DNA from 4 places in the Mesorhizobium sp. BHbdii genome. Region 1 is predicted to be linked to each of the others. Evidence: predicted binding sites of a transcription regulator. Region 1 holds the regulator's gene; each other region holds the start of a gene.
What was found. Region 1 encodes LexA, which represses DNA repair genes until DNA is damaged. Its sites were predicted from a motif close to TGTTCNNNNTGTGTTCNG; they were not measured.
Positions count from the first base shown of each region.

Region 2: a site for LexA is predicted at 2,193-2,210, ahead of ACWTU8_RS15110 (YifB family Mg chelatase-like AAA ATPase). Genes of this name have one in related genera too.
Region 3: a site for LexA is predicted at 2,661-2,678, ahead of ACWTU8_RS26280 (ATP-dependent helicase). Genes of this name have one in related genera too.
Region 4: a site for LexA is predicted at 2,877-2,894, ahead of dinB (DNA polymerase IV). Genes of this name have one in related genera too.

Region 1 covers NZ_JBSPKX010000001.1:1,731,731-1,736,749, forward strand. The annotation lists gene gltX (glutamate--tRNA ligase) at 1-29, opposite strand, end outside; gene ACWTU8_RS08400 (ComEC/Rec2 family competence protein) at 132-2,588, shown strand; gene lexA (transcriptional repressor LexA) at 2,582-3,319, opposite strand; gene ACWTU8_RS08410 (molybdopterin molybdotransferase MoeA) at 3,424-4,626, opposite strand; gene moaC (cyclic pyranopterin monophosphate synthase MoaC) at 4,626-5,019, opposite strand, start outside.
Region 2 covers NZ_JBSPKX010000002.1:487,262-492,280, forward strand. The annotation lists gene ACWTU8_RS15095 (2-dehydro-3-deoxygalactonokinase) at 1-15, opposite strand, end outside; gene ACWTU8_RS15100 (SDR family NAD(P)-dependent oxidoreductase) at 12-779, opposite strand; gene gshB (glutathione synthase) at 1,182-2,123, shown strand; gene ACWTU8_RS15110 (YifB family Mg chelatase-like AAA ATPase) at 2,303-3,835, shown strand; gene ACWTU8_RS15115 (hypothetical protein) at 4,200-4,742, opposite strand.
Region 3 covers NZ_JBSPKX010000006.1:66,459-71,477, reverse strand. The annotation lists gene ACWTU8_RS26290 (GGDEF domain-containing protein) at 1-18, shown strand, start outside; gene ACWTU8_RS26285 (DUF982 domain-containing protein) at 105-407, opposite strand; gene ACWTU8_RS26280 (ATP-dependent helicase) at 565-2,646, opposite strand; gene ACWTU8_RS26275 (hypothetical protein) at 2,748-2,918, opposite strand; gene ACWTU8_RS26270 (hypothetical protein) at 3,070-3,255, shown strand; gene ACWTU8_RS26265 (ABC-F family ATP-binding cassette domain-containing protein) at 3,652-5,019, shown strand, end outside.
Region 4 covers NZ_JBSPKX010000001.1:780,593-785,611, forward strand. The annotation lists gene ACWTU8_RS03760 (FAD-dependent oxidoreductase) at 1-1,448, shown strand, start outside; gene dinB (DNA polymerase IV) at 1,583-2,824, opposite strand; gene ACWTU8_RS03770 (GNAT family N-acetyltransferase) at 3,155-3,613, opposite strand; gene ACWTU8_RS03775 (hypothetical protein) at 3,696-4,064, opposite strand; gene ACWTU8_RS03780 (hypothetical protein) at 4,277-4,579, shown strand; gene ACWTU8_RS03785 (XRE family transcriptional regulator) at 4,640-5,019, opposite strand, start outside.

The DNA of each region.
Region 1 (5,019 bases):
GCAAAACGGGTGACGACCTTGTCGGACATGGAACTCTCAGGCAAGCGCAGGAAACGGATGTGGTTGCGCGGACTTTCGCGCGTCGCGCGTTCATGTAGCATAGGAGGTCAAGGGCGCAAGGGGCAGACCCGATGGCTGGACCAGGCCGGGGCGTGGACGAGAGCGAGGGCGCGATCACAAGCGTCAGCGAACGATCGCTGTTTGCCGACGTTCCTCACGCCGAGCCGCTACCCGCTTCGCTGCCTGCATCGCACCCGGCCACCCAGCCTCTTTCGCCGGACCGCTCCGCGCCAATACCGGCTCCACAACCGGGGCCCGTCATTCGTTTCCGCCGACAGCTCAGCCATCTTTCACCATCCGGTATCCGCAACAGCGTGGCCTCGGCAGCCGGCCTGGAACTCGACCGCGGCGTCGCCTTCCTGCTGGTGCCGGTTTTTCTGGCGTGCGGGGTGATCGTCTATTTTTCGCTTACCGTCGAACCGGACTTTCCGCAGCCCATTGCCGTCGTGGTCCTCGCGGCATTGTGTGCGGCTGTCACCCGCTCATGGCGCAAGACGCATCTGTGCTTCATGGCAGCGTTGCTGTGCGCACTCGGTGTTCTCGCCGCCAAGGTTGAAACCTGGCGCGCGGGAACGCAGATGCTCGGTTCGGAAATCCAGACCCAGCTCACCGGCCGTGTCGTTAGGCTCGATCAGATGGCGAACGGCCGGATCAGGCTGACCATCGACGTGATGTCGACCGCCCGGCCGACACTGCGTTATGCACCGGGACGTGTCAGGGTTTCGGCACGCAAAATTCCCGCTGAGATGACTGCAGGCTCGGTGGCAACCGGTTATGTGCGGCTTTTGCCTCCGACTGGCCCGGTTAGGCCGGACAGTTATGACTTCTCCTTTGACAGCTATTTCGCCGGTATCGGTGCCAGTGGCTTTTTCCTCGGCAATCCGAAGATCGTCGTTTCCGAGAATGTGCCGTTCGCCGCGCGCCTTTCTTCCTCGATCGAAAAGGCGCGCGAAAACATTGCCGACCATATCAGGGACAGCATTGGTGGCGCCGAGGGGGAGATTGCCGCCGCACTGATCATCGGTGTGCGTGCCGGCATTCCCGAAGAGATAAACGAATCGATGCGGCGCACCGGCATCTATCACATCATCTCGATTTCCGGCCTGCACATGGCGCTTGTCGCCGGCACGATCATGGGATTGCTGCGCGGCGCCTTTGCGCTGTTTCCCGATTTTTCGTCACGCCGGCCGGTCAAGAAATATGCGGCTGCTGCCGCACTCCTTTCCATCGCTGCCTATCTCATTTTTTCCGGTATCGTGGTCGCGGCTGAACGCAGCTTCATCATGCTGGCGGTAATGCTTGTCGCCGTGCTGTTCGACCGAGCGGCACTTACCATGCGCAATCTGACGATTTCTGCCATCGCCGTCATCGTCGTGTCGCCGCACGAGGTGGTCGGCCCAAGCTTCCAGATGTCCTTCGCCGCGACTGCTGCTCTCGTGGGCGCCTATGCCGGCTGGTCCGACTATCGTGCCGACAGGGCCACGGCGCCGCCACAGCGACGGTCGCCGGTCGCTTTCGTCACGCGAAAACTCGCCGCTGGGACAGGTACCATCGCAATGACCTCCATCATTGCCGGCAGCGCCACCGCGCTCTTCGCCATCTGGCACTTCCAGCGCGTATCGCCGCTTAGCCTGTTCGCCAATCTGGCGGTCATGCCAATCGTCACGGTCGTCATGTTCCTGGCCGTCCTCAGCGCTCTGGCAATGCCTTTCGGCTTCGACGAACCTTTCCTCTACATGATGGGCAAGGGACTGACGGCCATGATCGCAATATCGGGACGGATTTCCGAGCGGTCGCCGGTCGATGCAGTCGGGCTGATCTCGTTGCAGTCGGTTCTGCTGGTGACGGTCGCCCTGGTCATCGCCACGATCGCGACGACATGGTTGCGGCTTGCGGCACTTCCCTTTGCGCTCGCCGGCCTGCTGACGATTTCCGACACGCGCGCCCCCGATGTGCTGATTTCGGAAGATGCGCATCTGGTGGCGCTGCCGATCGGCGGCGGCGAACTTGCCGTCAACCGGGTGCGTTCGAACGAATTCACCACCGACAACTGGAAACATGCGCTGGTTTCAGCGACCATTGTCGAGCCGGAGACATTCGAAATAGGAGACGTGCGGTTCGACGTCGCCGACCCGGCCGACCTGCCGCCTGGAGCGCCCTTCTACTGCACTGCCGGCCTGTGCCTCGCCCGGCACCCGTCCGGCGCGATCATCGCACTCGCCGACGACCGCAAAACCGCACGGCCAGCCTGTGCCTTTGCGGATTTGATCGTCATCGACGATGCCACAGCCTATTATAATCCCTGCCGCAATCCGCTGGTTCTCGTCGTCACCAAACGGCAGCTCGCTCGCATGGGCAGTGCCGCCGTCTTCTTCGATCCGCTATCAGCGACGACGCGCGCAGAAATCCGTTTTGCCGTCAGACAGCCATATAGGCCTTGGCACGAGCAGCGGAGATATTCGCGCGAGGCGAGGGGCTTGCCACCATACCGCAGGGCCGAGAAACCCAAGAAACCTGCCGCTCAGTAACGCCGGATCAGTCCGACGAGCTTGCCTTGCACCTTGACCCGGTCCGGCCCGAAGATGCGCGTCTCATAGGCCGGATTGGCGGCTTCCAGTGCGATCGAGGCGCCCTTGCGGCGGAACCGCTTCAGCGTCGCTTCCTCCTCGTCGACCAAGGCGACGATGATCTCGCCAGGCTGAGCGGTGTCGGCGTTGCGGATGATGACCGTGTCGCCGTCGAAAATGCCGGCCTCGATCATCGAATCACCCTTGACCTCCAGCGCGTAGTGCGTGCCGCCGGTGATCATGTCCGGTGGTACCGAGATCGAATGCGTCTGGTGCTGGATGGCGTCGATCGGCACACCGGCAGCGATGCGGCCCATCACCGGTATGGAGATGGTGGCAACGACGTCGTCGTCATTGCCGGCCGCGGGCAGGCGCGAAGGCGCCGGTTTGATCTGTCGTCCGAGGCTGCCCTGCCCAAGGCTGCCCTGAATGACGCTTGGCGAGAATTTGCGAGCCGCATTGAGGCCGGGCGCGATCGAATCGGGCAGGCGCAGCACCTCCAGCGCGCGGGCCCGGTTGGGCAGGCGGCGAATGAAACCGCGCTCCTCCAGCGCCGTGATCAGCCGATGGATCCCCGATTTCGAGGCGAGGTCGAGCGCTTCCTTCATCTCGTCGAACGAGGGCGGAATGCCGCTTTCCTTCAGCCGCTCGTGGATGAACATCAGCAGTTCATGTTGTTTGCGTGTCAGCATCGCGACCCCCAACAGAATCAGAAAAACAAACCCAGAACAAACACTATCTGTTCCAGTTGTGTTCCGCAACCGTTTAAAGTTTAATGAATGTGTTGACGTTTTGTTCAGCGTAGCATCAGCACGCTACACGCGGCGCCCGTCGCGGCTGGCGGAGCGAATGGCTCGCGCACGATCAGCCCGTTGGCGTCGGCCAGCATTTTGAGCATCGAGGAATCTTGGATGCCGAACGGGGTCGCTAGTGGCGTGCCGTCTTCCTTCACCACCGCGCGTACATAGTCCTGCCTGAGATCGTTGGCCGGCATGGCGGCGCCGAGCCGCGCCTGACGCATGTCCTGCCGGAAGGCGCGGCCGCCGAGCCGCGCAAGCAGCGGCTTCAGAAAGAGCTGCGTGCAGACCAGACTCGCCACCGGATTGCCAGGCAGGCCGATGCAGCGGATGTCGCCCAGCCGCCCGAACATCAACGGCTTGCCAGGCCGCATGGCGATTTTCCAGAAATCGAGCGTCATGCCTTCACCGGTCAGCACGTTATGGACCAGGTCATGGTCGCCGACCGAGGCGCCGCCCAGCGTGACAATGACGTCGGCGCCTGCGTCGACCGCTTGTTTCACCAGCGTGGCGATCGCCTCCTTGCGGTCGGGGGCGATGCCGAGATCGAGCGCGCTGGCGCCGACCGAGCGGGCCGCGGCGGCGACGCCATAGGCATTGGACGAGATGATCTTGTCGGGGCCAAGGTCGCTGCCCGGCGGCAGCAATTCGTCGCCGGTGGCGATGATGGCGATCAGCGGCCGTTTCACCACGCTGACCTGCGGGTGGTTGGCCGACGCCGCCAGCGACAATGCCGCCGGATCAAGCGGGCGGCCTTTCTCCAGCAGGACGTCGCCCTTCGAGAAATCGAGCCCGAGGCGGCGGATGTTGCGGCCTTCAACCGTCGACGCGGTCACTTCGACGCTGCCGCCGCCGAGATCCCTTGCATTCTCCTGGATGACGATGGTGTCGGCGCCTGCAGGAAGCGGCGCGCCGGTGAAGATGCGCACGGCCTGCGCCGGGCCGACTGTTCCGGCAAAGCCGCGTCCGGCCGGCGCCATGCCGATCACCGAAAGTCTTGCGGGCACGGACGCGACGTCCTCGGCCCGCACGGCATAGCCGTCCATGGCGGACGCGTTGAACGGCGGCTGGGTGCGGAGCGCCAGAAGCGGCTCCGCCAGCACGCGGTCGGCGGCGTCCATCAGGGCGACGCATTCAGCCTGCAAGGGCGCAGCATCCTCAAGCAGGCGCTCGAGCGCCTCGGCGACCGGAAGCAGTGCCATTATTGGCCTGCCCCCTTGGCGTCCGCCTTGTAGTCGCCGGATTTGCCGCCGGTCTTTTCGACCAGCCTGATGCCCGAGATCACCATGGCGCGGTCGACCGCCTTGGCCATGTCATAGATGGTCAGGCAGGCGACCGAGACGGCGGTCAGCGCTTCCATCTCGACGCCGGTCTTACCTGTGACGCGGGCCAGCGCCGTGACCTTCAGGCCTGGCAGCGTCGCGTCCGGTTCGATGTCAACGGATACCTTGGTCAACAGCAGCGGATGGCAGAGCGGGATCAGCTCATGCGTCCTCTTGGCCGCCATGATGCCGGCGATGCGCGCCGTGCCCAGCACGTCGCCCTTTTTGGCATCGCCGTCGAGAATCATCTTCAGCGTTTCGGGCCGCATCGCG
Region 2 (5,019 bases), on a different contig from region 1:
AAATCCTGGGCTCACAGGAAGCCCCCATCGACGATCAACATCTGTGCGGTCAGCATCCGCGAAGCGTCCGACGCCAGGAACAGCACCGTGCCGACAATGTCTTCCGGCTGCATCACCTGCTTGATGCATTGCTTGGCAACGTGGGCGGCGAGCGCCTGTTCGGTGACCCAGAGCTCCTTCTGCCGCTCGGTGATCACCCAGCCGGGTGCGATCGCATTGACGCGAATGCCGTCGGCGCCGAGCTTGCCGGCAAGCCCCTTGGTCAGGCCGACGATGCCGGCCTTGGCGGCGGTATAGGCCGGCATGTCGGGGTGGTTGATCAGAAAGGACGTCGACGTGAAGTTGATGATCGAGCCGCCGCCGGCGCGCTTCATGCCCGGCGCTACCGCCTGTGCGGAGAAGAAATGCGGACGCAGGTTGACCGCCTGGTTGTTGTCCCAGAATTCCACGGTGACATCTTCCACTGCGTGGCGATCATCAAGTGCTGCATTGTTGACCAGCACGGTGACGTCGCCATGCGCTTCGGCCGCCTTGGCGGCTGAAGCCCGCAGCGCCTCGACATCGCGTATGTCTGTCGTGAGATAGAGAGGCCGGCGGCCGAGATCCTTCTCGATGCGGTCGGCCAGCGCAAGGCTCGGGCGGTCGGCGATGTCGATGAAGGCGACCTTCGCTCCCTGGCGGGCAAAGCCCTCGGTCAGCGCCGCGCCGATGCCGGAGCCGCCGCCGGTGATCAGCACCGAGGCACCTTGAAGGTCGGCAAAGCGTGCCGATGGCATCATTTTTTTCTCCCTGCGCATGACCCCGGAAATCGGTTTCGATTTCGGAAAGGATCATGCGCAAAATCAAAGTGCTATAGCGTCCTTTGCGCGTCCAAAAGGACGCGCGGCGCTGTAGGCTCAGTCGGCGCGCATCCTAGCCAGCCCGGTCGGGGGAGCAAGGGAGAAAAACCGATTCCCGAGGCTTATGTCAGACAAAAAGACGATCACGCCCCACTACGCATCCTTGCAGCGGCGGCCAACCCCACGAAGGCATCGAGCGCACGCACAGCCTCGCTTTGTCTGCAACTGGCCGACAGACGCCCCGCTTGCAGCAGGCAATCCTCAAAATGTCGCGATTGGCAGATCACCGGCGAGGTTGTAAGGGCAAGCACAGCTGCCCATCCGATCCGCCGGAGATCCGCCATGCCTCTGAAAATCGCCGTCCAGATGGACCACATCTCCACCGTCTCGATTGCGGGCGACACGTCTTTCGCGCTGTCGCTGGAAGCGCAGCGGCGCGGCCACCGGCTGTTCCATTATACGCCCGACCGGCTGTCGCTGCGCGGCGGCAAGGTGTTTGCCCGCATCGAGGAAATGCAAGTCCGCGATGAGAAGGGCAATCACTATTCGCTCGGTGAAGAAGTCCGCACCGACCTGTCGGAGATGGACGTCGTCCTGCTCAGGCAGGATCCGCCGTTCGACATGAACTACATCACCACGACGCACGTGCTCGAGCGCATCCATCCCAAGACACTGGTGGTCAACGACCCGGCGTGGGTGCGCAACAGCCCGGAAAAGATCTTCGTCACCGAATTTCCCGACCTGATGCCGGAAACGCTGATCACCAAGGACCCGCTGGAGGTCGCCGCTTTCCGCAAGGAGTTCGGCGACATCATCGTCAAGCCGCTCTACGGCAATGGCGGCGCCGGCATATTCCACCTGCACGAGGCCGACCGCAACCTTGCCTCACTGCTCGAAATGTTCGGCCAGTTGTTCCGCGAGCCCTACATCGTGCAGCGTTATCTGAAGGAGGTGCGCGCCGGCGACAAACGCATCATCCTGATCGATGGTGAGCCGGTCGGCGCCATCAACCGGGTGCCGGCCGAGCATGATTCACGCTCCAACATGCATGTCGGCGGCCGCGCCGAAAAAACCGAACTGACGGCGCGCGAACGCGAGATCTGCGCCCGCATCGGCCCATCGCTGAAAGAGCGCGGCTTTATCCTCGTCGGCATCGACGTTATCGGCGACTACATGACCGAGATCAACGTGACGTCGCCGACCGGCATTCGCGAGGTGAAACGCTTCGGCGGCGCCGACATTGCCAGCCTGTTCTGGGATGCGGTCGAGGACAAACGCAAGTAGCGCACGCTTGGCGGAACAGCGTTTTTCCGACCCAGAGCGCCGCGACGCCATCAGATTGTAGCGTTCAATTGTTCCCGTAATGTTCTTGCCTTTGCCCAAAATCTGTGGTTGTCTCCGGTGACGCCGTTCGCGGCATGATCGCATGGGCTTCGGGCGAGCCCATGTCCGGGGGCTGAAAAATGGTTGCACGGGTCCGTACGGTCGCTTTCCAAGGCATCGAGGCCGTGCCGGTCGACGTGCAGGTGATGATCGCACCGGGCAAGGTCAACATGCACATCGTCGGTCTCGGCGACAAGGCGGTGGCCGAGAGCCGGGAGCGGGTGCAGGCGGCGCTGCATGCGTCGGGCCTGTCGATGCCGTCGAAGAAGGTCACGGTCAATCTGGCGCCGGCCGACCTGCCCAAGGAAGGCAGCCATTACGATTTGCCGATCGCGCTCGGCCTGATGGCGGCATTGGGCGCCATTCCGGGTGACATGCTGGCCGGCTATGTCGTGCTTGGCGAGCTGTCGCTCGACGGCACCATCGCCGCGGTGGCCGGCGCGCTGCCGGCGGCGATCGGCGCCAATGCCGAAGGCAAGGGCTTGATCTGTCCTTTCGCCTGCGGCCCGGAAGCGGCGTGGGCCGGCAAGGATTTCGACATTCTGGCGCCGCGCAGCCTGATCGCCATCGCCAATCATTTTCGCGGCACGCAGGTTCTGTCGCGGCCGGAAGCCGGCATCCATGCCGCGGCGCGTGACCTGCCGGATCTCGCCGACATCAAGGGCCAGGAGACCGCCAAGCGGGCACTCGAAGTGGCGGCGGCCGGCGGCCACAATTTGCTGATGGTCGGACCGCCGGGATCGGGAAAGTCGATGCTGGCGCAGCGGCTGCCGTCGATCCTGCCGCCGCTGGCGCCGAGGGAATTGCTCGAAGTCTCGATGATCGCGTCGGTGGCCGGCGAACTCGGCGAAGGCAAGCTGACCGACCGGCGGCCGTTCCGCGCCCCGCACCATTCGGCCTCGATGGCGGCGATGGTCGGCGGCGGCCTGCGGGTGCGGCCGGGCGAGGCGTCGCTTGCCCATCACGGCGTGCTGTTCCTCGACGAGTTTCCCGAATTCTCGCCGCAGGCGCTCGACGCGCTGCGCCAGCCGCTGGAGACCGGCGACTGCATGATCGCCCGCGCCAACCATCGCGTCACCTATCCGGCGCGCATCCAGCTGGTCGCGGCGATGAACCCGTGCCGCTGCGGCATGGCCGGCGAGCCGGGCTATCGCTGCCTGCGCGGCGACCGTTGCCGCACCGACTACCAGGCACGCATTTCCGGTCCGCTGCTCGACCGCATCGATCTCCGGATCGAAGTGCCGGCGGTCTCGGCCAGCGATCTGATCCGGCCGGACCGGGCAGAGAAGAGTGCCGCGGTGGCGCTGCGCGTGGCCCGCGCCCGGACGATCCAACGCGAGCGTTTCGAGCGGCTGGGCGCGACCTCCGCCACCACCAACGCGCATTGCCCGCCCGCCGTCATCGAGGAGATCGCCATGCCGGATGCGTCAGGCCTGTCGCTGCTCAGGGACGCCAGCGAAAAACTCGGCTTTTCCGCGCGCGCCTACCACCGGGTGCTGAAAGTGGCGCGAACGCTGGCCGATCTCGAGGCCAGCGAGACGGTCGGCCGCATCCATCTGGCCGAGGCGATTTCCTACCGCATGAGCTCGGAGCGAATGGCGCAGGCGGCGTAGAGTGCAACGTTCGGGCGTCGGAAAGCTTGACCGCCGAGCAGTCAGCAAGGCTATGCACCGGTTCTGCTGGGCTGCCGGATCATCTCAAGGAGCTCGACGCGCAGTTGCTACCTGTCGGGAAGAGCCATCGTCGCTAGGTCGGCCAACCAGACGCCGTCGGCCGCCAGCCTGACGATTTGCGTGGCGCATGTCGCCATCGGTTGCGAGGTGCCGCCGCTCGAAGCGGGCCTGGAACGAGCTGACCCACAATACGCGCGGATCGGCGTCGGTCAGCCTGCGGGCCGGAAGCGGCCCGCGCCGGCAAGGTATTCGACATTCCGGCGCTATGCAGCCTGACCGCAATCGCCAGTCATTTCCGCGGCGGCTACTTAACCGGGATCATGAGATGTGCGTAGGGAGTGCCCGCCCACATCACATATGGCCTGGACGTGTCAGGTTTGGGGTCAGTCGGATAGCCGTGCATCATATCCGTTGCGTTGACGATCATCACGTGCGGTCCAGTCTCCACCCAATTGTTGCCTGCCTCGGGCTTCGTCGCATAAGGATCGGTGTTGCTGCCATCGGTGCCGCCGGACAGCATATACATGAAGCCGACCTTGCCCTTGGGCGGTTCCTTTTTTCCCATCCACGCCACTGCCCATTCCATCGCGTTGGCATCGCCACACATTGGATCCGGGCCAGGCGTGGCCGGGTTGTCCGGGATGCACCAGAAGCCGTTTGCGCCCTCGCGCAGTGTGCGCATTGCACCCTTCTCATCCATGGCGTGGATCGTAGCGCCGCTTCCTACAGCGGGGGGTGCGGCGGATTCAGCGCTCTTGATCATCGCAGCGTCATCGGCGGCTGCGCCTTGAATCGCAAACAAACTGCCCGCAGCCAAAAGGGCAGCGACCGTCAGAAGCCGTTTCATGGCCGTTCTCCGGTTTTGAGTTGATCTTGTGCATGATGTCAGACGCACGGCCTCCCAGAGCCGTTTGTCGGTGATTAAAATCCTAGCAGATCGCATGCACCGGGACAACGACGTTTTAGGAATGTCTAATATCTGTCGGGTGAGTCATGCTGAAGTTCTGCTGCATTAATCCGTGCATTTCTCTGTGTTGAACATCCGGCATGTTTTTTCCCGAGGTGCTGGAGCGGGCTGCGACATGTCTTCGGCCTGAGCAGGGGTAGGCGCAAAAATTTCTACC
Region 3 (5,019 bases), on a different contig from region 1:
CTGATGACGGTCCATTGAGGGCCGCGCCTGATACCCATGTCGGAAACCCGTCGAAGACGAACAGCATCTTCGGCGGGCCATAGTCGCAAAAGAGGCCTAGCCAGTCATGCGGCGTATCCGCCCTGGCCCCGCGCGACCGGCTTGACCGAGACTGCCGGTTGGGCCGAAGGCCAGAGAATGCCTGCCGCCGCCGCGAAGGTGATCATGGCATCGCGCGCCGCTTCGGGCGAGATCTCCGCGGCGCGTGCCGCCTCGCATGCCTTCACCGCCGCGCCATAGCTCAGGCGTCGCCGCGATGGCGGGAACTCGGTCAGGAACTCGTGCATGTCGAAGAGCGAAGCGATTATGCGCTTGTGGCCGGCGCCGACGGTAACGGCGACGGGGGTGAAGAGCATCGGGTCGTGCATTCTTGCCTCTCGAATTGGGCGGAGGTGACGGCGGACGCCGCTCTCCGATCTGAATCGGACGCCCAGAAACGCGGATTGCGGCATCAGGTTCCATGTTGCCGAGATTTGATTTTCGCCACCAAGCTCCGCCGTATGAGCGGCGTGCCGAAGAGGCAGCCTATTTCCACATGTCACGCATGCGGGCGCCAAGGTCGACGCGCACTTGCGGCTGGCGGCGCGGATCGTCCTTGGCCGGGACGCTCGCCCATGATGTCTGTTCGAAGGCGCCGAGGATCGACGCCGGGATGAAGCGGGTGCGCGAGGCGTAAACGTGGCGATCGCCGCGCGCCGCCTGGCCGTGGACGAAAAAGCGCTGCGGCATGACCAGGTGCAGACCGTCCTTGGCCCGCGTCATCGCCACGTAGAGCAGGCGGCGCTCCTCGTCGATATCCTCCTTCGAGCCGACGGCGAGATCGATCGGGATGCAGCCGTCGACGGTGTTGAGCACGAAGACGTTCTTCCATTCCTGGCCCTTGGCCGAATGGATGGTCGACAGGATCAGATAGTCCTCGTCGCGATGCGGCGGCCCGGCCTCGTCGCTGGTTGCATCCGGCGGATCGAGCGTCAGCTCGGTCAGGAAACGCTCGCGCGAGGCATAGCCCGAGGCGATCTGTTCGAGCTGCAGAATATCGGCCCGGCGCGTCGTTGCGTCCTCGTGGATGCGGTCGAGATGCGGCTCATACCAGAGCCTGACCTGTTCGAGATCAACAGGCCATTTTCCCGACCCGGTGCGAAGCTGCGAGAACAGCGCGACGAAACCCGGCCAGTCGTCGGCGGCGCGTTGCGGCGGCCGGTAGCGCGCCAGCCCCATCGTTTCGTCGAGCGAAGTCGCCATTGTGTCGACGATCTGCGAAGCCGCCGAAGGGCCGATACCGGGCAAAAGCTGCAGCACGCGGAAACCGGCGACGCGGTCACGCGGGTTTTCGGCGAAGCGCAGCACCGCCAGCACGTCCTTGACATGGGCGGCGTCGAGGAATTTCAGCCCGCCGAACTTGACGAACGGGATGTTGCGGCGCGTCAGCTCGATCTCCAGCGGCCCGCTGTGGTGCGAGGCGCGAAACAGCACGGCCTGCGCTTTCAGCGCCGTGCCGGCCTCACGCTCGGTCAGGATAGCTTGGCAGACGTAACTCGCCTGCTCGGCTTCGTCGCGAACGCTGACCAGCCTCGGCTTTTCCGCCGATTTGCGCTCCGACCAGAGGTTCTTGGTAAAGCGCTCCGAGGCCTCGCCGATCACCGCATTGGCGGCGGCCAGGATGGTCTCGGTCGAGCGGTAGTTGCGCTCAAGCATGACGATCTCGGCCGGCTGCGCGAACTGTTTGGGGAAGTCGAGGATGTTGCGCACTTCCGCCGCTCGAAACGAATAGATCGACTGCGCATCGTCACCGACCACCGTCAGCCCGGAGCCGTCCGGCTTGAGCGCCGTGAGGATCGAGGCCTGCAGCCGGTTGGTGTCCTGGTATTCGTCGACCAGCACATGATCGAAGCGCCCGCCCAGATGCGCTGATATCTCCGGCTCGCCGGCCATCTGCGCCCAGTAGAGCAGCAGGTCGTCGTAATCGAGCACGTTCTGCGCCTGCTTGGTCTCGACATATCGGGCGAACAGCGTCTTGAGCTGTTCTGCCCAACCCGCGCACCAGGGAAACACCGAACCGAGAATCTCGCCGAGCGGCGTCTGCGCGTTGACGGCACGCGAATAGATCGCCAGGCACGTGCCCTTGGTCGGAAAACGGCCTTCGGTTTTGGAGAAGCCGAGTTCGTGCCGGGCGAGGTTCATCAAGTCGGCCGAATCCTCGCGGTCATGGATGGTGAAGGCCGGATCGAGGCCGATCTCCGGCGCATAATCGCGCAGCAGCCTGGCGCCGATGCCGTGAAACGTGCCGGCCCAGCTCAGCGCATCGGTGATGATGGAAGCGTCTCGGCCGAGCACCTCGCCGGCGATGCGTTCGACGCGCTTGGCCATTTCCGATGCGGCACGACGCGAAAACGTCATCAAAAGGATGCGCCTGGGGTCAGCGCCCCTGACGATCAGATGCGCGACGCGATGCGCCAGCGTGCTGGTCTTGCCGGAGCCGGCTCCGGCGATCACCAGTAGCGGCCCGGCGACCTTGCCGTCGCCATGCTCGACGGCAAGGCACTGCTCGGCATTCAGCTTCGCGAGATAGGCAGGCCGGAAGGTCGAATCACGGGCAGCGAGGTTCATTGCCCATCAAGCATCGTTTCCGCTTTGTTCGCAACGGTTTCGACGCGAAAGTTGCGATTGATGCGTCCGTTTCTACTGGCGCACCAGCCGATGAACTGGACTTAGCGCTCGGGCTCTACGCCCATTGCCGCCGACTGCCGCCGCAACGACTTGTCGTCATCGGGAGGCGGCAGCAACAGCGGATCGAAGTCATCGGGCACCTCGTCAATGATTTCCCTGACTATACGGTAGGCCACGTAGACGGCGGCACCGGCTATGAGCAGACGGATCATGATTTTCTCCATTGGTGTGGACCAACCGAAGAGCCCGCGTTTTGTTCCTCGCTCTCTCGTTTTGTTCCCCGCTTTCCGAGCGCCCCCGAGCTCTGCCTGAGCGTGCAACCAAATCGGCACCGTCTCGTTTGCCCGATGACAGGAGGTTGCGATGAACAAGCTCTCAATTTTGCTGGCCCCGACCTGGCTCGTTTTGGCGGCAGCGCTGGCTGTCGCGGCTTGCGATAACAACATCCCACCGACAAAGGCCCCCGGCGCCGATCAAAACCCGCAGGTCGACCCTGCACCCAAGTCGACGTCAGGCGATGATCAACCCGGCACGCCGCCGGCGCAGTGATGGAACGCAGAAAAAGTGGCCGGCGCCGCTTGGGAGGGAGCGATGACGCCGGCCAGGCGGGTTCAGGTCCACCGCATACCTAGAGATAGCTGAGTCTTGCTGTTGCGTCATGGGGCGATTGCGGAAGACGACCTCGTTGGACAGTCAATCAACTGACAAATGTGACAAAACTGCCATTTTCAGATGCGAGAAGCCGATGCTCGCAAGGCGCCGCGCCGCCGCAGCAGGTTCCCGGCCCAACCCAGGGCTGGCTCTCTGATCCGGTGAGGCCGGCGATCGGATCTTTCCTCCCGCGGCATCAGGCGATCTGCCGACGCCGGCCATATTCATGCCTTATGCGGCCAACCGGCGCTCAAGCTCTTGCGAAGCGTTGACGTCCCGTGCAAAAGCGCGGCCATGCTGATCATTAACGACCTTTCGCTCCGCATGGCCGGACGCCTGCTTCTCGACCATGCCTCGCTGACCTTGCCGGCCGGCAGCAAGGCAGGCCTCGTCGGCCGCAACGGCACCGGCAAGACCACTTTGTTCAAGGCGATCACCGGCGACCTCGCCTCCGAGACCGGCTCGATCAGCCTGCCGAAGAACACGCGCATAGGCCAGGTGGCGCAGGAAGCGCCCGGCACCGAGGAGCCGCTGATCGAGATCGTGCTCAAGGCCGACCTTGAACGCTCCGCATTGATCGAGGAGGAAAAGTCGGCGACCGATCCGCACCGCATCGCAGACATCCACATGCGGCTGGCCGATATCGACGCCCATTCGGCCGAGTCGCGTGCCGCCACCATCCTCGCCGGCCTCGGCTTCGACGACGACGCCCAGCGACGGCCGGCCTCATCGTTCTCCGGCGGCTGGCGCATGCGCGTCGCACTCGCCGCAGTGCTGTTTGCCGAGCCCGATCTGCTGCTGCTCGACGAGCCGACCAACTACCTCGACCTCGAAGGCACGCTGTGGCTGGAAAACTACGTGTCGAAATATCCGCACACCGTACTTCTGATCTCGCACGACCGCGACCTGCTCAACCGCGCCGTCAACTCGATCGTCCATCTCGACCAGAAGAAGCTGACTTTCTGGCGCGGCGGCTACGACCAGTTCGAACGCCAATACACCGAGCAGCGCGAATTGCAGGAGAAGGGCAGGGTCAAGCAGGAAGCCGCGCGCAAGCACATGGAATCCTTCGTCGAGCGCTTTCGGGCCAAGGCTTCCAAGGCGAGACAGGCGCAGTCGCGCATCAAGGCGCTGGAGAAGATGAAGCCGATCGCCGCAATTGTGAACGACAATGTGCGGCCGTTCTCCTTTCCCGAGCCGGTGAAGACGGTCGCCTCGCCGATCATCGCGCTGAACAACGTCAATGTCGGCTATACCGAGGGTCAGCCGATCCTGAAGAAGATGACGCTGCGCATCGACGCCGATGACCGCATCGCGCTGCTTGGTGCCAATGGCAACGGCAAGTCGACCTTCGCCAAGCTTCTGTCGGGCCGGCTGAAGCAGGAGACCGGCACCATGACGGTGGCGCCCGGGCTGAAGGTGGCGATCTTTGCCCAGCATCAGCTCGACGATCTCCGGCCGAACGAAAACGCCTATGAGCATGTCCGCCGGCTGATGCCGGAAGCGCCGGAATCGAAAGTGCGCGGCCGCGTCGCCCAGTTCGGCCTGACCACCGAAAAGATGAACACCGCCGCCAAGGACCTGTCGGGCGGCGAGAAGGCGCGACTGCTGATGGGCCTGTCGGCCTTCGAGGGCCCAAACCTGTTCATCCTCGACGAACCG
Region 4 (5,019 bases), 950 kb from region 1:
GGCAGAGCGAACAGGTCGATGTCGTCGTCGTCGGGTCTGGAATTGCCGGACTGTCGGTCGCGTACGAACTGGCCGTCGCCGGGCAAAAGGTGGCCGTCGTCGATCGCGGCCGGATTGGAAGCGGCATGACGGCTCGCACTACCGCGCACCTGTCATCCATTTGCGACGACTACTTTTCGGAACTGACCAAATTGCGCGGTGAGGACCTGGCGCGGATGTATTACCAAAGCCAGTCGGCCGCTATCGACCATATCCAATCAATCCAGGAGACGGAGAGGATCGCGTGCGATTTCCGACGCCTCGACGGCTTTCTCTTTCCGGCTTCCGGCAGGCAGCAATCCGACATCAAGCGCGAGCTGGACGCCGGTCTGAAAATCGGTGTCGACGTCGAGAAGACCAAGGGTGTGCCGTTTGCAGGCTTTTCGGATGCGCAGGCCCTTCGATACGCCAATCAGGCGACCTTCCACCCGATCAAATATCTCCGCGGGCTGGCCGCAGGCATCCGCTCGCGCGGCGGCGCGCTTTATGCCGATACCGTTGTCGAAAAGGTCGAGGAGACTGACCGCGGCGTGCGCGCAACCACGGTTTCAGGCTTTACCGTGTCCGCCAAATCGGCCGTTGTCGCCACCAACTCGCCGATCAACGATCGGGTCGCCCTCCATACCAAGCAAGCGCCGTATCGGACCTACGCGATGTCGTTCGAGATCGCGCGCGATACCATACCGGATGCCCTGTATTGGGATACTGAAGACCCTTACCACTACGTTCGGCTTCAGCCTGGCGAAGATCGGACCGACTTCCTGATCGTCGGAGGTGAAGACCACAAAACAGGGCAGGCCGATGATGCCGGAGATCGCTTCGCGGCCCTGGCGGCCTGGACCAAAAGGCTGGTGCCTGATGTCGGCGTGGAAACCAACCGGTGGTCCGGGCAGGTGATGGAGACCGTCGATTATGCGGGGTTCATCGGCCGCAATCCTGGCAACCGCCGCGTCTTTGTGGCGACTGGGGATTCCGGCCAGGGCATTACCCATGGCGTCGTCGCCGGCCTGTTGATTTCCGACCTGATTCTGAAGGGGGAAAGCCGCTGGCGCGAACTTTACGAGCCGTCTCGCAAGACGGCAGGCGCGATCGGCGATTATCTGTCGGAGAATGCGACAGCGCTCAAGAGTTTTGCGGAGTATATCGCGCCTGGCGAAATCGATTCCGTCGACAGGCTGCGACCGGGAGAAGGTGCCATCGTCCGCGAAGGGCTCACCAAAATCGCCGCGTTTCGCGATGACGACGGCACGGTCTACAAGCGCTCGGCCGCATGCACGCATATCGGCTGCCATGTCCATTGGAACTCCCTCGAGCGCTGCTGGGACTGCCCCTGCCACGGCTCGCATTTTGCTATCGACGGCACGGCTTTGAACGGACCGGCCGTGTCGCCCCTGGCTTCGCTTGACTAGCCCTCTTCGAGACGAATATTCGCCTCGGCTGACTGGGACGCTTGCGCTCAAGTGGTCCTGCGCGGCGCCAATGGCGAAGGCTCAAGAGGGCGCGAAGTGGAATTTCTGCATCGCATCGGTCCGGCCAAACCGGCTCACAACTCCTTTTCGGCCAGCTCGCGAAAGGCATCGGGAATCGACCGCGACAGTCCGAGCGCGACCGAGGCATAGCCGACCGCCTCCCAGCCGAAGCGGTCGCGGATCTTATCGACGGCGCGGTCGGCGGTCCAGCGCGCCACTCCCTTCCTTGTGCCGGGGCGGCGGCGGTCGTCATCGAGGCCGAGCGGCAGTTCCAGCTGCAGGCCCGGTTGCTTTTCCAGATGCGAAACGGCGATCGCCAGCAGCGAAATGGTCTTTTCGTGCGGATAATCGACAAGCACCTTGCGCACCAGCGCCTCGGCGATCTCGGCCAGCATCGCGGTTGCCGAAATCGGCTGGTCGAGCGTGATCGAACGCGTCACCGAGCGCAGGTCGGCGAAGCGGACACGGACCGTCACCGTACGGCCGGGCCGCGATTTCGCCCGCAGCCTGGTGGCGACCCTGTCGGCCAGATGCAGCAGGGTCGGCACGAAGACTTCCTCCTCGGCCGGTTTCCTGCCGAGCGCCGACTGCGCGCCGGCCGATCGCGCCCGGCGCTGCGTCTCGAGCTTGCGCGGATCGCGGTTCCAGGCCAGCGCGTTGAGCTTTGCGCCCGCCGCCGGGCCGAGCAGGCGCTCCAGCGACCCACCGTTGGTCTTCGCCAGCTCGCCGATGGTGTTGACGCCGATGCCGGCCAGCCGCTCCCTGGTGACCGGACCGACGCCCCACATCAGCTCAACCGGCAGATCGTGCAGGAACTCGAGCTCGTGGCGCGGATCGACCACCACCAGTCCGTCGGGCTTGGCCACTTGCGAGGCGATCTTGGCCAGATGCTTGGTGCGCGCCACGCCGACCGAGATCGGCAGGCCGAGCTCGGCGCGCACGCGGCGGCGGATGGTTGTGGCGATCTCGGCCGGCGGCCCGAACAGACGGGTGCAGCCGGTGACGTCTGCGAAGGCCTCGTCGATGGAAATCCGCTCGACCACCGGCGTGAAATCGCCAAGCACTTTGATGGCCGCGTCGCCGAGCCGCTGGTAATCCTTGAAATGACCGCCGACGAAAATCAGATCGGGGCAGAGTTCCCGCGCGCGCCGCCCCGGCATGCCGCCACGTACGCCGAAGGCCTTGGCCTCGTAGGACGCGGCCAGCACGACGCCGCCGCCGACGGCGATCGGCTTGCCGCGCAGGGCCGGGTCGAGCAATTGTTCGACCGAGGCATAAAAGGCGTCCAGATCAGCGTGGAGGATGTTGGCTTCCATCCGGCCCGTTCGCCCGCGGAGGTCGCCGCATTGTCTCGAGGGTGGTTTGGTTTGGAACAAAGGGAGAACATTGTACGTGGATTGTCAAGGAGCGTGGACGGCAGGTGGAAGGCAATCGCTTCAGGTTTGCGCTGCCCCTCATCGCCCTGCTAGGCACTTCTCCCTGTAGGGACGGGAGAAGGACGCTCTCGTCGATGGTTTCGCCAATCACCAACGTCGCAGGAACTGCCGATGTTGCGGACAGCCCCCTTCGCCCCGTCACCATACGGGGAGAAGGTGCCGGCAAGCGGATGAGGGGCGGCGCCGACTCGGCAATCAGCCGATCGAGTGCTACAACCCCATCTTGTAGCCGAGATGGCTGGCGATGAAACCGAGGCGCTCGTAGAAAGCGTGCGCCTCCTGTCGACTCTTGTCGGCCGTGAGCTGAACGAAGCTGCAGTTGCGCGAGCGGCACTCTTCAACCGCCCATTCGATCATGCGTTTGCCGACGCCGCCGGACCGGCGGTGCCGGGCAACGCGAACGCCTTCGATTTGCCCGCGCCAGGCGCCGTTCCTCGAAATGCCCGGAATGAAGCTGAGCTGCAGGGTTCCAACCACTTGCCCGGCTTCGACGGCCACCGCCAGCAGCTGGTTGGGATCGGCATCGATTGCCCTGAAGGCATCGAGATAGGAGGGGGCGAGCGGCGTCGACGCGTCTTCCCGACCAGCGCCAAGCGCATCGTCGGCTAGCAATGCGACAATCGCCGGCAGATCGGGCGCTTGCGCGCGACGGAAATCAATTTCGCTCATCGAGGGACGACATACGGCGCGGGCTTGGCGACGGCAAGTGCGGTCCAGCCATTCGCGGCCGATGGCGTCGACGACCTCCGGCTTACGCGGCCTGCCGTGCCCAGAGGCGGTGGCCATAGCGGCGGAAGAAGCGCGCCAGGAGCCGCTGCTGCCTGGCGCGGGCGAGATCGGCGCCGCGTCTTTCCTGGCGCCAGCGCGGCATGTTGCGGAACAGCGCAATGAAGCGGGCGGCGTCCTCGAGCGCCTCCTCGGCCGACTGCGCCGGGCGGATCGCCGCCAGGAACAAGGCCTCGCCGTGCTTCAGCCGGTCGACCACCGCCTTGCGCTGGTCATGGCCCAGGCGGGCCTTGCCTATGCCGTCGAGGCGGATGGCGGCGAAGGCTGCCAGCATGGCAGGGCTGTCGCCGGTATAGCCGCAATCACGGGCGAATTGAGCGGAGAGGGCGTCCATCCTGGTTTCCTTGGCTGAGCGGCCGCAACGGGTGCCCGGTCTTGCCGCCCATGCGTACGTCCACGGCGAATTCATCGGTATATCATATACAAGCATAACTCAAAACTGTGCGCAAGTTAAACTTTTACGCAGGGTTGGGCGGATCCGACTCGACTCTTCGGTAAAAACCCATAATGTTGCGAACAAAACAGGAACATGAGGCATCAGGAGCAATGGCATTGCCGGGCAAGGAAGCGACGATCGCCGAGGTTGTCTCGATCGCGGTCGAGTGTATCGATTGCGGCCGCAACAGATGGTGGAAGCCGGCTGAGCTCAGGCGCTTCGGGGTAACTGCGCAGACGCCGCTGGCGTCCCTTTCGGGGCGCCTCATTTGCTCGGCTTGCCGCGCCGATGGCCTGCCGGGCGCAGCGGTCGTGATCCAGGCGGCATTCGTCGACGAGCAGCAGCGGCGCCGCGCCGAGGCGCGGATGCTCAGCGAGCGCGAGGTTCCGCTGGAGAGATCCAGGCGGGCTTGAGTGGCGCGCCGATCCACCTTCCCCCACAGGGGGAGAAGCGAGCGCGCGGACCCGCGACCCCTAATACCCCAGCAGTTCCTTGAGCGGGATGACGCGGAAGACGGCCTTGATCGCGTAGCGGTTGAAGGTCAGCGTCTTCGGCGGATTGTACTGCTCGACGACCAGCTCGGCAGCGGTGCGCTTGACAAGCTTCTTGATGAAGGCCTTGCCGTTGCGTTCGTTTTCTTCGGGGAACATCTCGATCACCACATGGTCGCCTGGCACGGCGTCGCGGCCGCCGCAATAAAGCATCTCGCCGGGCTCGTAGCGCGGCACCATCGAGTCGGAGAGCACATGCAGCGCAAACACCTTGCGCAGATGGGCGATGCCGGGCGGGCGCTGGACGTAGCCGGCGACCTCGCCGTTGAAGGTGAAGTCGCCGTCGTCGCCGCCAACCGCAG